DNA from 2 places in the Mesorhizobium sp. P2_C4 genome. Region 2 is predicted to be linked to the other one. Evidence: riboswitches for the same ligand, from Rfam matches in the RefSeq annotation. Region 2 holds a riboswitch; the other holds the start of a gene.

Region 1 (3,953 bases), on a different contig from region 2:
CCAAGGATTTCGGCCTGCCGCTGCGCAACCCACTCGAAATGGAGCGGCCGGTGAAGGTGGCGGTGAAGGCTCTGTGAGACTGGGTAATCTCCCCCCTCGTGGGGGAGATGGCCGGTAGGCCAGAGGGGGCGCTGTCCCTCCAGCGTCTCAATCGAAAACAACTGTGACTTCAGGTTGTTTCCTACCGCCGAAAAGGAGAGGTCGCGATCTTTCGCGCCCCCCCTCTGCCCTGCCGGGCATCTCCCCCACGAGGGGGGAGATTGCAGCTCCAACCTCAATAGATATCGAAGTCGAAATACTTGGCCTGGATCTTCTTGTAGGTACCGTCGGCGACGATGGCGTCGATGGCCGCATTGAGCTTGTCGCGCAGTGCGGTGTCTTCCAGGCGCACAGCAATGCCGGCTTGCGTCTCGGTGCCCTTGATATCGCCGATCATCTTGCAGCAGCCGTCGCTCGCCTTCTTCATCCAGTCGACCAGCACGAATTTGTCCGAGATGACAGCGTCGAGGCGGCCGTTGGTCAGATCGGTGATCGCCTCTTCCTGGGTCGGGTAGAGCTTGGCCTCGGCGCCGGCCTTGCCATAGACGTCCTGGGCATAGTCGGCCTGGGTGGTCGACGCCTGAGCGCCCACCGTCTTGCCGGCCAGGGCCGCCGCTTCAGTCGAGGTGAGCTCGCTGTCCTTCAGGGCCACCATGGCAAGCGGCGTCGTGTAATATTTGTTGGTGAAAGCGACCTGTTTCTTGCGTTCCTCGGTGATGCTCATCGAGGCGATGATGGCGTCGAACTTCTTGGCCTGGAGCGCGGGAATAATGCCGTCCCAATCCTGCGTGACGATCTCGCACTCGACCTTCATCTGCGCGCAAAGCGCATCGGCGATGTCGATGTCGAAGCCGACGACCTTGCCGTCCGGCGTGATGGTGTTGAATGGCGGATAGGCACCCTCGGTGCCGATCTTCAGTTTTTCCGCGGCCTGCGCCGACAAGGAGCCGGCAGCAATGACCAGCATGGCAGCGCTTGCCGCCGATAGGATCCATCTCGAAATCTGCATTTTTGTTCCCCTTGATTTACGTCTTTCTGACGGCCTGGTTGCAGCCAAGCACGGCGCGCCGGGTCAGGCAAGCGCAGTCTGACGGTGACAAGGAAGATCAGCGCGCGGCGCGGAAGTGCTTGGACAGCTTCAGGCCCTGCGCCTGGTAGTTGGAGCCGAGATCGGTACCGTAGAGCGCCTGCGGCCGCTTAAGCATGTGTTCGTAGACCAGCCGCCCGACGATCTGGCCATGGTCGAGGATGAACGGCACTTCGTGGCTGCGCACTTCGAGCACCGCCCGGCTGCCGGTGCCGCCTGACGCCGAATGGCCAAAACCCGGATCGAAGAAGCCAGCATAATGGACGCGGAATTCGCCAACCAGCGGATCGAAGGGCGTCATCTCGGCGGCATAGAGCGGCGGCACATGCACCGCCTCGCGCGACACCAGTATGTAGAACTCGTCGGGATCGAGCACCAGCTCGCCGGCGCCGCGCTTGTAGAGCGGCTCCCAGAAGTCGACGACATCCTGCGCGGCGCGCTTGTCGACATCGACCAGGCCGGTGTGATGCTTGCCGCGATAGCCGACCAGCCCATCCTTGTCGCCGTCGAGATCGATCGACAGCGCAATGCCGCCGCCGGAAATGTTGGGTGGCTCGGTGGCGACCAGCATCTCGGCGCGATGCAATTCGCTCAGCTCAGCCTCCGACAAAAGCGCATTGCCGGTGCGGAACCGGATCTGCGACAGCCGCGAGCCGGTGCGCACGACGATGGGGAAGGTGCGCGGGCTGACTTCCAGATAGAGCGGGCCGTCATAGCCGGCGGCGATCTTGTCGAACTCGTGGCCGCGATCGGTCATCACCCGGGTGAAGATGTCGAGCCGTCCGGTCGAACTCTTGGGGTTGGCCGATGCGGAAATGTTGGCAGGCAGCGCCAGGCTTTCGAGCAGCGGCACGATGTAGACGCAGCCGGTTTCCAATACGGCGCCTTCGGCGAGGTCGATCTCGTGCAATTTCAGCCGGTCGAGCTTCTCGGCGACCTTGTGGCTCGGCCCGGGCAGAAAGGAAGCGCGCACCCGCCACGCTTTGGCGCCGAGCCTGAGATCGAGGCTGGCCGGCTGGATCTGGTCGGCATCGAGCGCGCGCGGCGACTTCAGCGCACCGGACTGGAACAGCGCCGAGATGTCCTGATCGGGAAGAATGCCTGTCTGCCGCAAGGCTCTGCTCCTTAGCCGCTGGTACAAACCTCTTAATCAAGCCGGGAATTGACGCAAGCGCGGTGCAGGTCTAAAGGGTCGTTATCCCGTGGTGATTTGGCCGGTCGGCTTGCAGCCACGTTAAACAAGTCGCTAAAGGACCGTCGGGCCGCAAGGCCGTATGGACCGGTTGCGACTTTCGCGGCCGGTTTTTTTGTGTCTGGAACAAAAGCGATGAGCACCAAGAAGCGTAACTGGAAGCCTCAGACGGCACTCGTGCATGCCGGGACCCTGCGTTCCCAATTCGGCGAAACGTCGGAGGCGATGTACCTCACCCAGGGCTATGTCTATGAAACGGCGCAGGCAGCCGAAGCCCGCTTCAAGGGCGAAGAGCCGGGCTTCATCTATTCGCGCTACGCCAACCCGACCGTCGACATGTTCGAAAAGCGCATGTGTGCGCTGGAGGGTGCCGAGGACGCGCGCGCCACCGCGTCCGGCATGGCGGCGGTGACGGCCGCCCTTCTGTGCAGCGCCAGGGCCGGCGACCATATCGTGGCGGCGCGTGCGCTGTTCGGTTCCTGCCGCTGGGTGATCGAGACGTTGGCGCCGAAATACGGCATCGAGGCAACGCTGGTCGACGGCACCGACATCGCCAATTGGGAAAAGGCGGTGAGGCCGAACACAAAACTGTTCTTCCTGGAAAGCCCGACCAACCCGACACTGGAAGTGGTCGACATCGCCGCGGTCGCCGCGTTGGCCACTTCGATCGGCGCACGGCTGATCGTCGACAATGTCTTTGCCACCCCCTTGCAGCAAAAACCTTTGCAGCTCGGCGCCCACATTGTCGTCTACTCGGCGACCAAGCATATTGACGGCCAGGGGCGGTGCCTGGGCGGCGTCATCCTGTCGGACAAGAAGTGGATCGACGAGAATTTGCACGACTATTTCCGCCACACCGGCCCCAGCCTGTCGCCGTTCAACGCCTGGACACTGCTGAAGGGCCTGGAGACGCTGCCGCTGCGTGTGCGCCAGCAGACGGAAAGTGCCGGCAAGATCGCAGATTTCCTGGCCGAGCGGCCGGAAATCGCCCGCGTCATCTATCCGGGCCGCGCCGACCACCCGCAGGCTGATATCGTCAAAAAGCAGATGTCGGGCGGCTCGACGCTGATCTGCCTCGACGTCAAGGGCGGCAAGCAGGCGGCGTTCGCCTTGCAAAACGCGCTCGACATCGTGCTGATCTCCAACAATCTCGGTGATGCCAAAAGCCTGATCACCCATCCGGCGACGACGACGCACAAGAACCTGAGCGACGAGGCGCGCGCCGAACTCGGCATCGGGCCGGGCACGCTCCGGCTGTCGGTCGGTCTCGAGGATGCGGACGATCTGCTGGCGGATATCGAACAGGCGTTGAAGTCGGCCAAATAGGCTTCGCCCGATACCAAAAAAGCGCGGGGCGCTCAGGCGCCCGACGGCGTCTCTTCCAGTTCGGCAACGGCCTTGGTGTGGATGGTCATCGCGTTGCCGCGCCAGTCGACGGCGCCACCCAGCCAGCCGCGCACCCAAAGCGCGGGAAGCATCACGTCGCGCGCCATCATCGCCGCGATCATGCGCGGCGACAGGTACCAGCCTTTGGCCCAGGCCAGGGCGCATTCCGGAAGGTAGGCGAGTGAGAGTACAGCGACAGCAGTTGCCGGCAGGCTGAGGCCTGCACCCGCCGCCGCCAACAGCGCCAGC
Region 2 (3,953 bases):
CACGCCGGCAGGCACGTGCGGCTGCATCTGCGCGATCACCGATGCCTTGGTCGAGCCAACATCGGTGAGGATGGCGCCCGGCTTCAGCGCCGGTGCGATTTCGGCGGCTACCTTGCCTGACGAGCCGACCGGCACCGAAACGATGACCAGATCGGCATCGCGGACCGCTTCCTTCGCATCCGTGCTGTAGGAATCGCCAAGACCAAGCTCTTGCGCCCGCGCCAGCGTCGCGGCGCTGCGGGTCGAGATAGAGACGTGACGGGCAAGGCCTTCGCGGCGGATGACGCGGGCCAGCGACGAGCCGATCAGGCCGATGCCGACCAGCGCGATCTTTTCGAACATCGGTGCTGTCATTTTTCTAACTTTTCAGAAACGTCGAAAGGGCGGCAATGACGCCGCGATTGGCCTCTTCGGTGCCGATGGACATGCGCAGCGCGTTGGGAAAGCCGTAGCCGGAAACGCGGCGCAGAATATAGCCGCGTGCGGTCAGATAGTCGTCCGCCATTGCTGCCGAATGCGCCTTGTCCTCGGGAAAGTGGATGAGGACGAAATTGCCGACGCTCGGCGTCACCCGCAGCCCAAGCCTGGTCAATTCCTCGCTCAGCCAGGCCAGCCAGGTTTCATTGTGCGCCACGCTGCGCTGAACGTGGTCGCGGTCACGGATCGCGGCAATGCCGGCCTCGATCGCCGTGGCGTTGACGTTGAAGGGGCCGCGTATGCGGTTGATCGCGTCGACGATGTGCATCGGCGCGTACATCCAGCCGATCCTGGCACCGCCAAGACCGATCTTGGAGAAGGTGCGGGTCATCACAACGTTCTCGGCGCTGCCGACCAGTTCGATGCCGGCTTCGTAGTCATTGCGGCGGACATATTCCGCGTAAGCCGCGTCCAGCACCAGAAGCACATGCCTGGGCAGGCCGGCATGCAGGCGGCGCACCTCCTGGAACGGCACATAGGTGCCGGTCGGGTTGTTGGGATTGGCGAGGAAAACGATCTTTGTGCGCGGCGTCACCGCCGCCAGGATCGCGTCGATGTCGGCGCGGTCGTCGGTCTCCTTGACCACAACCGGGACGGCGCCGGCCGACTGGATGTAGATCTTGTAGACCATGAAGGCGTGTTCGGTGATCACCGCTTCATCGCCGGGTGCCAGATAGGTCTGCGCCAGCAGGCCCAGGATCTCGTCGGAACCGTTGGAGCAGATGATGTTTGCTGGATTGAGGCCATGCACTTCGGCGATCGCCTCGCGCAGCCGCCTGGCGGTGCCGTCGGGATAGATGTCGAGCTTTCCGGCGATTTCCCGCGCCGCCTCGATCGCCTTCGGCGATGGCCCGAGCGGGTTCTCGTTCGACGACAGCTTGTGGACCTTGGCGACACCGGCCGGCGCCGTGCTCTTGCCCGGCACATAGGCTTCGATGTCCATTATGCCCGCGCGGGGTGTTGGCCGTAGCTGATCCGGTCTCTGGTTCATCTTCGCAAAATCCGTCGAGAATGCTTCCGCTGGCGAGAACACTTCCGCCGGAAAGCCGCAGCGGAAATACAAGCCGTGGCCCGGAATGTCGAGAGGTGGCAGTGGCGCGCACGGCTGGCCGTTGACGGCGGGCCGCGCGAGTTCTAGAAGAACGCAACAGTTCCGTGGTGATTTGGCCGGTCGGCTTGCAGCCACGTTAAACAACTTGCTAAAGGGCCGTTTGCATCCTGTAACCGGCTTTGCGACGGCAATGCCGGTTTTTTGTTGTCCGCGGCCGGCCGGACGACCGATGTATGAGAGATGTGATGGCCGCTCTGCGCGCAGGAAAAACCAATAACGAGGCCGACGCACCGTCGAGCCCGGTGTTGCGTTTCGGCGCCGACAAGCCGCTCAAGCTCGACGCCGGCACGCTTTTGTCGCCGTTCCAGATCGCCTACCAGACCTACGGCACACTCAATGATGCCCGCTCCAACGCGATCTTGGTCTGCCACGCGCTGACCGGCGACCAGCATGTCGCCAGCACCAACCCGGTGACCGGCAAGCCCGGCTGGTGGGAAGTGCTGATCGGCCCGGGCAAGATCATCGACACCAACCGCTTTTTCGTCATCTGCTCCAACGTCATCGGCGGCTGCCTCGGTTCCACCGGCCCCGCCTCGACCAATCCCGCCACAGGCAAGCCCTACGGGCTCGACCTGCCGATCATCACCATCCGCGACATGGTGCGCGCGCAACTGATGCTGGTCGACCATTTCGGCATCGAAAAGCTGTTTTCCGTCCTTGGCGGCTCGATGGGCGGCATGCAGGTGCTGGAATGGGCATCGAGCTATCCGGAGCGGGTCTTCTCGGCGCTGCCGATCGCCACCGGCGCCCGTCATTCCTCGCAGAACATCGCCTTCCACGAGGTTGGCCGGCAAGCGGTGATGGCCGACCCCGACTGGCATGGCGGCAAATATCTCGACTTTGGCGCGCGCCCCGAAAAAGGGCTGGCGGTGGCGCGCATGGCCGCCCACATCACCTATCTGTCGGAAGCGGCACTTCATAGGAAGTTCGGCCGCAATCTGCAGGACCGCGAGGCGCTGACCTTCGGTTTCGACGCCGACTTCCAGATCGAGAGCTATCTGCGCCATCAGGGCCAGACCTTTGTCGACCGCTTCGACGCCAATTCCTATCTCTACATGACCCGGTCCATGGACTATTTCGACCTCGCCGCCGACCATGGCGGGCGGCTGGCCGATGCCTTTGCCGGCACCAAAACCCGCTTCTGCCTGGTGTCCTTCACCAGCGACTGGCTGTTCCCGACCGAGGAGAGCCGCTCGATCGTGCACGCGCTGAACGCGGCCGGCGCATCGGTATCCTTCGTCGAGATCGACACCGACCGCGGCCACGACGCCTTCCTGCTCGACGAGCCGGAGCTGTTCGCCGCCATCAACGGCTTCATCGGCTCGGCCGCGCGGGCCAGGGGGCTCAGCGCATGACCCCGAAAAGTTGCAGACTTTTCGGACAGGGATCATGCGTCAGGCAAGAGGCGAAGCCATGAGCGTCAACCACGCCCAGCGCGTCGACCTCGAAGTCGTCGCCGATCTCATCCCGCCGCTGTCACGGGTGCTCGACGTCGGCTCCGGCGACGGCCTGCTGCTGGAATTGCTGCAGGAGACCAAGCAGGTCGACGGTCGCGGCCTGGAGCTGTCGCAGCGTGGCGTCAATGAATGCGTGGCGCGCGGCCTCTCGGTCATCCAGGGCGATGCCGACAAGGACCTCGAATTCTATCCCGACAAGGGCTTTGATTTCGTCGTCCTGTCGCAGACCTTGCAGGCGACCCGCAACCCGAAACTGGTGCTCGACGAACTGCTGAGGATCGGCAACCGCGCCATCGTCTCCTTCCCCAATTTCGGCCATTGGCGGGTGCGGCTGTCGCTGTTCCTCAATGGCCGCATGCCGGTGACCAAGGACCTGCCCTACTCCTGGTACGACACGCCCAACATCCATTTCTGCACCATCCGCGACTTCGTCAATCTGTGCGACGAACTCGGCGCGACGGTCGAAAAAGCGACCGCGCTCGATGCCAACGGCCAGAAGATCGGCCTGTCGATGCCATGGTGGTTCTGGAATTTCTTCGGCCAGCAAGCGGTGTTCCTGCTGAAGCGATAAGCTTCGCCGCCTATCCCAGAACGTCCGTAGCTTTGTGCGGATGGTCGACGCCGTCAACAAAAACCACGGCGGACTCCGAATTGCCGGTGCGCAGCGCCAGGATCTGCTGATAGGCGGGCGAGCGGTACCATCTGCGCACATGCTCCCTGTCGGGGAATTCGATGACGATCAGATGCCCGGCCCAGTCGTTTTCGATCACCTCCACATCGCCGCCATGGACCAGAAACCGGCCTCCGAAAGGTTCCAGAGTCGCATCGATCTTCTCAAGATATTCGACAATCTGCGGGCCCATCGTGGCTTGGCGCATATGGGCAACGGCGTAGGCGGTCATGGCTGA

Evidence for each region. A riboswitch is a leader RNA that binds a small molecule or an ion and turns the genes downstream of it on or off. The one in region 2 is predicted to bind S-adenosylmethionine.
Region 1: another riboswitch for S-adenosylmethionine. It lies ahead of AC1DX6_RS05205 (O-succinylhomoserine sulfhydrylase); the one in region 2 lies ahead of metX (homoserine O-acetyltransferase MetX).

Annotation. Positions count from the first base shown of each region.
Region 1 is NZ_JBFUDT010000001.1:1,093,113-1,097,065, reverse strand. Features, by position in the region: gene araD1 (AraD1 family protein) at 1-77, shown strand, start outside; gene AC1DX6_RS05215 (ABC transporter substrate-binding protein) at 275-1,048, opposite strand; gene AC1DX6_RS05210 (2'-deoxycytidine 5'-triphosphate deaminase) at 1,146-2,240, opposite strand; SAM riboswitch at 2,319-2,396, shown strand; gene AC1DX6_RS05205 (O-succinylhomoserine sulfhydrylase) at 2,454-3,644, shown strand; gene AC1DX6_RS05200 (ceramide glucosyltransferase) at 3,677-3,953, opposite strand, start outside.
Region 2 is NZ_JBFUDT010000007.1:205,819-209,771, reverse strand. Features, by position in the region: gene AC1DX6_RS24605 (prephenate/arogenate dehydrogenase family protein) at 1-354, opposite strand, end outside; gene hisC (histidinol-phosphate transaminase) at 359-1,468, opposite strand; SAM riboswitch at 1,623-1,700, shown strand; gene metX (homoserine O-acetyltransferase MetX) at 1,774-2,943, shown strand; gene metW (methionine biosynthesis protein MetW) at 3,002-3,616, shown strand; gene AC1DX6_RS24585 (DUF1330 domain-containing protein) at 3,627-3,947, opposite strand.